DNA from 2 places in the Mycolicibacterium sarraceniae genome. Region 1 is predicted to be linked to the other one. Evidence: predicted binding sites of a transcription regulator. Region 1 holds the regulator's gene; the other holds the start of a gene.
The links. The regulator HspR, encoded in region 1, represses chaperone genes until heat shock. The targets are predictions, from matches to a motif close to ANNTGAGTNNNNNNNACTCANNT.

Region 1 (3,413 bases):
TTTCTACAAGGTGCTCGGCGTCTCCTCCGACGCCAGCGAAGACGAGATCAAGCGGGTTGCCCGCAAGTTGCTCGCCGAGAATCACCCCGACCGCAATCCGGACAACGCCGCAGCCGACGACCGCTACAAGGAAGTCGGCGAGGCCAGGGATGTGCTGACTGATCCGGCCAAGCGTAAGGAGTACGACGAGACCCGGCGGCTGTTCGCCAGCGGCGGCTTCGGTCGTCGCGGCAACGGCAACGGTGGCGGTGGTGGTTTCGGCGGATTCAGCAGCTACGGCGCCGACGGCGGCGAGTTCAACCTGAACGATCTGTTCGACACCGCCGGTCAGACCGGCGGCACGAACATCGGCGATCTGTTCGGTGGCCTGTTCGGGCGCGGCGCACCGCCGCGACCAAGCCGGCCGCGGCGCGGCAAGGATCTCGAGACCGAGACTGATCTCGATTTCCTGGAAGCGACCAAGGGTGTGGCCATGCCGCTGCGGCTGACCAGCCCAGCGCCGTGCACGAATTGCCATGGCAGCGGCGCACGCCCGGGCACCAGCCCGAAGGTATGTCCGTCGTGTAACGGCTCTGGGGTGATCAACCGCAACCAAGGCGCGTTCGGGTTCTCCGAGCCCTGCACCGACTGCCGGGGCAGCGGCTCGATCATCGAGAACCCCTGCGACGAGTGCCACGGCACCGGCGTGACCACCCGGACCCGCACCATCAATGTCCGGATCCCACCGGGCGTCGAGGACGGTCAGCGCATTCGGCTGGCCGGTCAGGGTGAGGCGGGGCTGCGCGGTGCGCCGTCGGGTGACCTGTATGTCACCGTGCACGTGCGGCCGGACAAGGTGTTCGGGCGTGACGGCGACGACCTGACCGTGGCTGTGCCGGTGAGCTTCACCGAATTGGCTTTGGGTACAACACTTTCCGTTCCCACCCTGGAGGGTAAGGTCGGCGTGCGGGTGCCCAAGGGCACCTCGGACGGCCGGATCCTTCGGGTTCGCGGGCGTGGTGTGCCCAAGCGCGACGGCGGCCACGGCGACCTGTTGGTCACCGTCAAGGTTGCGGTGCCGCCCAACCTCGAGGGTTCGGCGCTGGAGGCGTTGGAGGCCTATGCGACCGCCGAACGGACCAGTGGCTTCGACCCACGGGCGGGATGGGCGGGCAACCGCTGATGGCTGCATCAGAAGAAGCCCGGACATTTCTGATCTCGGTGGCCGCCGAGCTGGCCGGTATGCATGCGCAGACGCTGCGCACTTACGACCGGCTCGGCCTGGTCAGTCCGCGGCGCAGTTCTGGTGGCGGGCGGCGGTATTCGGAGCGTGACGTCGAGCTGCTGCGCGAGGTGCAGCGGCTGTCGCAGGACGAAGGTGTCAACCTGGCCGGGATCAAGCGGATCATCGAACTGACCAATCAGGTCGAGGCCCTGCAGTCGCGGGTCGAGGAGATGATGAACGAGCTGGAATCATTGCGCGCCAACCAGCGTCGTGATCTGGCGGTGGTGCCCAAGAGCACGGCGCTGGTGGTCTGGAAGCCGCGCGGGCGTTAGGTGAGCCGGACGGTGAACACCGCGGTGGCCGGCTGATCCGGCGTCGCCGTGCGGTAGGCACCCGTGCGCAGTGAGTTCGTCTGCGCGGTCATCGGCTCGATCGCGACCAAATCATCACTGGCGGGGGCGAAGATCTGCGCCGCCGGGAAGCCCTGGTCATAGACCACCTCGATGCGGCGGTCACCGCCGGCGAGGGTGAAAACCGCGCCGCCTGGCACCTCGTCGAAACCATCGTCAAATATCTTGTCGCCCAGCTTCTCCGAGAATGCCGGCCACTGATCGGTGGCGCCCGTGGGGATGCCCTGGCTGTCCACCGTCAGATGGCGCAGCCGCGGCGTCTGCAGTGTCCACTCCGATCGCGGCACCCCGGCAATAGTGAAGTACGGGTGGAACCCGTAGCAGAGCGGTACCGACACCCCGGTGGTCGGTGTGACTGTCGTCGCTACCGTGAGCGCGCGATCGGCCAGGGTGATATCGAGAGTGAGCACGTGGGGGAACGGGAAGCTGGCCAGCAAGCCCGGGTGATTTCCGAAGTCCAGGCCGGCGGTCAGCTGGTTCCCGGATTGTTCGGTGACCACCCAGCCCGGGTAGGCCGAGAGCACACCGTGTATTGCCAAGCCGTGCTTGTCGGTGTGAACGCCGCCGGTGCCGTTCGTCAGCGTCACGGCCCCGCCGTCGACATCATATCCGTTGGCGCTCAACCGATTAGCCCACGGATACAGGATGGGGATACCGAACGTCTTGGCGTTCGTCAGGTAGGCGTCCAGTCCCCGGCGCTGTCCCAGCAGCTCGACCCCGTCATCGGACAGTGACGTGCAGATCATGCCGGCCGACGGCACGTACGTGGCGGTCAGTGGTGAGGATGGATCGCGCAGAACGACGGATGCCAGCTGGGCCATCGTCGGAGTCTAACGATGCGGCGGGGAGGGAACGCCGTCGCGGCGAGCCCGTCCCAAATCGGCCATCACCCGGTCGACCACCGTTACCTACGCGGCATCTCTGTTCGCCGATGTCGTCACGATCTTGATGGCGCAGGTAGGTGTCGAGGCGCCGTTCCAATGACCAGTCCCAGTTCAGAACGGGTCGTGCTGGATGCGCTCGGGCGGCGTTCCTTTGGCGATCAGCGCGTCATGGGTGGCGCGCACCATGGCGGGGCCGCCGCAGATCAAGATCTGGCGATCTCCCCACGACCCGTATTTCGTCACCACGTCGGGGAGTCGTCCGGTCTGGCGCACGTGGAGTCCGCGGGGCGGCTGGACGTCGGGATAGGCGGCGGCCCACGGCGGGTCAAAGCTGTACTCCGACACCGGGGATACCGATAACCACGGGCTGGAGCCGGCGATCTCCCAGAGGGTGCGCAGGTCGTACAGCTCGCACGGGTAGCGGGCGCCGAAAAACAGGTGAACCCGTGGGTTCTCGCCGAACCGGCACAGGTCCATGATCAGCGCGCGCAGTGGGGCCAGCCCGGTGCTGCCCGCCACCATCAGCACGTCTCCCCCGTCGCGGTCTACGTCCATCGCGCCGTGCGGACTGGACAGTCGCCACCGGTCGCCGGCGCGGGTTTCGGCCACCATCGCATTGCTAACCATGCCGCCCGATACCGCGCGCACGTGGAACTCGATGAAGCCGTCCGGATCGGGCGGCATGGCGGGGGACAGAAACCGCCAGCGGCGCGGCCACTGTGGGATTTGGACACTGACGTATTGGCCCGGGTGGTAGGTCATCGGGCGGTCCATGCGCAGGCGGACGACCCCGATATCGCGCGAGACCCGATGGTGCTCCAGCACGGTGCCGTCCCACCACGCCGGCCCGTCATCGGCGTCGGCCGCGCCGGCCATGATGGCAGTGATCAGGTTGATGGCCTGGGTGGCGGCATC
Region 2 (3,413 bases), 1.8 Mb from region 1:
GTGGTGACTTTGCGCATGGCCTTGGCCAGCAGTCGCTCGAACTGACGCACGCCGGGTTCCCGGGTGTAGTCCGCAGCTATCTTGCGTAGTGCAGAATCCGTCACCTCCACTTCTTCAACGGTGAGCGCTGCCCTTTCCCGCTGCCGGGGCAGCAGGTAATCGCGGGCGATGGCCACCTTGTCGTCCTCGGTATAGCCGTCGATCGACATCAGCTCCATGCGGTCCAGCAGTGCCGACGGGATGTTCTCGATCACGTTGGCCGTGGCCAGGAACACCACATCGGATAGGTCCAGATCCAGGTCCAGGTAGTGGTCGCGGAAGGTATGGTTCTGCGCCGGGTCCAAGACCTCCAGCAGGGCAGCCGACGGATCACCGCGGTAGTCCGAACCCACCTTGTCGATCTCGTCGAGCAGCACGACCGGGTTCATCGAGCCGGCCTCGCCGATGGCGCGGACGATCCGGCCGGGCAGCGAGCCGACGTAAGTGCGCCGGTGTCCGCGGATCTCGGCCTCGTCGCGCACGCCACCGAGGGCAACGCGAACGAACGTGCGGCCCAACGCACGAGCCACGCTCTCGCCCAGTGATGTCTTACCGACCCCAGGAGGCCCGGACAGTACCATCACCGCACCCGAGCCCCGCCCACCGACGACCTGCAGGCCGCGCTGAGCACGCCGGGAACGCACGGCCAGGTACTCCACGATGCGGTCCTTGACGTCGTCCAGCCCGTGGTGGTCGGCGTCAAGGATCTCGCGGGCCGCCTTCAGATCCGTTGAATCCTCGGTGCGGGTGTTCCATGGCAGGTCCAAGACGGTGTCCAGCCAGGTACGGATCCAGCCACCTTCGGGGCTCTGCTCGCTGGAGCGTTCCAGCTTTCCGACTTCGCGCAGCGCCGCCTCGCGGACCTTCTCTGGCAGGTCGGCGGCCTCGACGCGGGCCCGATAATCATCAGAACCGTCCGGTTCGCCCTCGCCCAATTCCTTGCGGATCGCGTTGAGCTGCTGGCGCAGCAGGAATTCCTTCTGCGTCCTCTCCATACCGTCGCGGACGTCCTCGGCGATCTTGTCGTTGACCTCCACCTCGGCCAGCAGATCGCTGGTCCAGCCGATGAGCACGCGCAGCCGCTCGGCCACGTCCTCGGTTTCCAGCAGCTGACGCTTCTGGATGTCGGTCAGGTATGACGCGTAGCCGGCGGTATCGGCCAATGCCGTGGGATCGGCGATCTTGTTGACCACATCGACGATCTGCCACGCCTCACGGCGCTGCAGCATTGCCAGCAGCAGTTTCTTGTACTCCGCCGCTAGCGTCTTGGTGTCCTCGGTCGGTTCGGTTGCAGCGACCTTCTCCACCTCGACCCACAGCGCGGTGCCGGGGCCGGTGGTGCCCGACCCGATATGGGCGCGGCTTTCACCGCGGACGATGGCTGCGGCGGCGCCGCCGGGGATGCGGCCGACCTGCACAATCGACGCGAGCACTCCGTAGGTTGGGTAGCGATCGTCCAGGCGGGGTGCGATCAACAGCTGGCCGGCGTCGGTCGCTTGGGCCGCGTCGACCGCGGCCCGAGCGGTGTCGTCAAGCGAGATCGGCACGACCATTCCTGGCAGCACGATCGGGTCGCTGACAAACAGCACCGGCACAGATTTGGCTTCAGCCATCAGTCCTCCAAAGTTCAGTCTGATGCACTCAACCCTGGTGGTAGTCGCTTTGTTCCCCGGTGCTGGTGGTCGCGACACAAAGCAGCGAGCCTGCCGCCGGGGGGTTGGCGACAGGCTCGCTGGTGTGTGGTGTGGCCGGATCAGCCAGCGGACGGGGTGGCCCCCAGAACCCGCTGCATATCCGGGATCATCTGCTGCAGCTGCTGTCCCCAGTAGCCCCAGCTGTGCGTGCCGTTCGCGGGGAAGTTGAACACGCCGTTGCGTCCACCAGCCGCAAGGTAGTTGTCCATGAAGGTCTTGTTGGTCCGCAACGTGAAGCCTTCGAGGAACTGGGCCGCCATCAGGTTGCCGCCGCCACCGGAGGTGTCCAGATCCGACGGCGTACCGGTGCCGCAGTAGATCCAGATCCGGGTGTTGTTGGCGACCAACTGGTTGATGTTGACCATCGGGTCGTTGCGCCGCCATGCCGGGTCAGACGACGGACCCCACATGCTTTGGGCGTTGAAACCGCCCGCGTCGTTCATCGCCAGACCGATCAGCATTGGCCACCAACCCTCGGACGGGTTCAGGAAGCCCGACAGCGACGCGGCGTAGGTGTACTTCTGCGGATAGTAGATCGAGTAGGTCAGCGATGCGCTACCGGCCATCGACAGACCGACGACGGCGTTGCCGTTGGGGTCGACACCGTAGTTGGCGGCCAGGTAGGCCGGCAGCTCCTGGGTCATGAACGTTTCCCACTTGTAGGTGTAGTTCTGCCCGTTGCCCTGCGACGGCTGATACCAGTCGGTGTAGAAGCTGGACTGGCCGCCGACGGGCATGACGGTGGACAGACCCGAGCCGTACAGCCATTCGAACGCCGGGGTGTTGATATCCCAGCCGTTGTAATCGTCCTGGGCGCGCAGGCCGTCAAGCAGGTAGACCGCGTGCGGGCCACCGCCCTGGAACTGGATTCGGATGTTGCGGCCCATCGCGGCCGAGGGGACATCAAGGTAGAGAACGGGCAGTCCCGGCTTGGAGAAGGCGGCCGAGGTCGCCGACCCGCCGACAACGCCGATTAGGCCGGGCAGAGCGAGTGCGGCCACGAAGGCTGCGGCCAGGCGGCGCAACCATGTGCCTCGCATCATTTCGACGATCTTCATGACGGAAACCATCACCTTTCGTACGCGTTTCACAACCGGAGGATTGCTGTGTGCCGGTAGCTAATCACGCGCGCCCGCGCCGACTCGGTACGCGCGGCGGTGCGCCAAGTCGCGGTTCGCTAACGATCAGGAGACGTGCCGGACTCGGGATCTGCCCCGGCCCAACGACTTTGAATTAGTCGCCGATAACAGCATGGTCACGCCCCGGCAACGATACGGTGGCGGCATGGAGGACCCATTCGACCTGCAGCGCTTCGTCGATGCTTGGCGGCGCGGCAGCATGAGTGCACCCCGCTGCTGGCCGCCATTGAGGGCGCCTCGATCAAGGACCGCCATTGAGGGCGCCTCGATCAAGGAGATCTTCCCCTGGCCGGAGAGCCTGAAGGTGCGCTCGTCGATGACACTGTTCGCTCGAGCCGCCACCGACAACGCCGATTTCCTCGCGGTATTGGACCCGTTCTACAGCGGCCATCAAGACCCCCGCACCCTCGAACTGCTCTAGCTGGGGCGTAGCACCAGCCAACCCTGCGGCGGGACCACGACCTCCCTGACGGTGTCCTCCGGCGGTGCCCCCGTGCCGCCCACCAGCTGGGCCGGCCCGCCGATCAGCGAGGCCACTGGC

Region 2: lon (endopeptidase La) is a predicted target of HspR. The motif match lies at 1,664-1,686, and genes of this name have one in related genera.

What each region holds. Positions count from the first base shown of each region.
Region 1 is NZ_AP022595.1:2,085,054-2,088,466, forward strand. It holds gene dnaJ (molecular chaperone DnaJ) at 1-1,162, shown strand, start outside; gene G6N13_RS10320 (heat shock protein transcriptional repressor HspR) at 1,162-1,536, shown strand; gene G6N13_RS10325 (aldose 1-epimerase) at 1,533-2,435, opposite strand; gene G6N13_RS10330 (FAD-binding oxidoreductase) at 2,610-3,413, opposite strand, start outside.
Region 2 is NZ_AP022595.1:3,861,551-3,864,963, forward strand. It holds gene lon (endopeptidase La) at 1-1,652, opposite strand, end outside; gene G6N13_RS19300 (esterase family protein) at 1,793-2,791, opposite strand; gene G6N13_RS25950 (DUF1810 family protein) at 3,018-3,293, shown strand; gene G6N13_RS19310 (alpha-amylase family glycosyl hydrolase) at 3,290-3,413, opposite strand, start outside.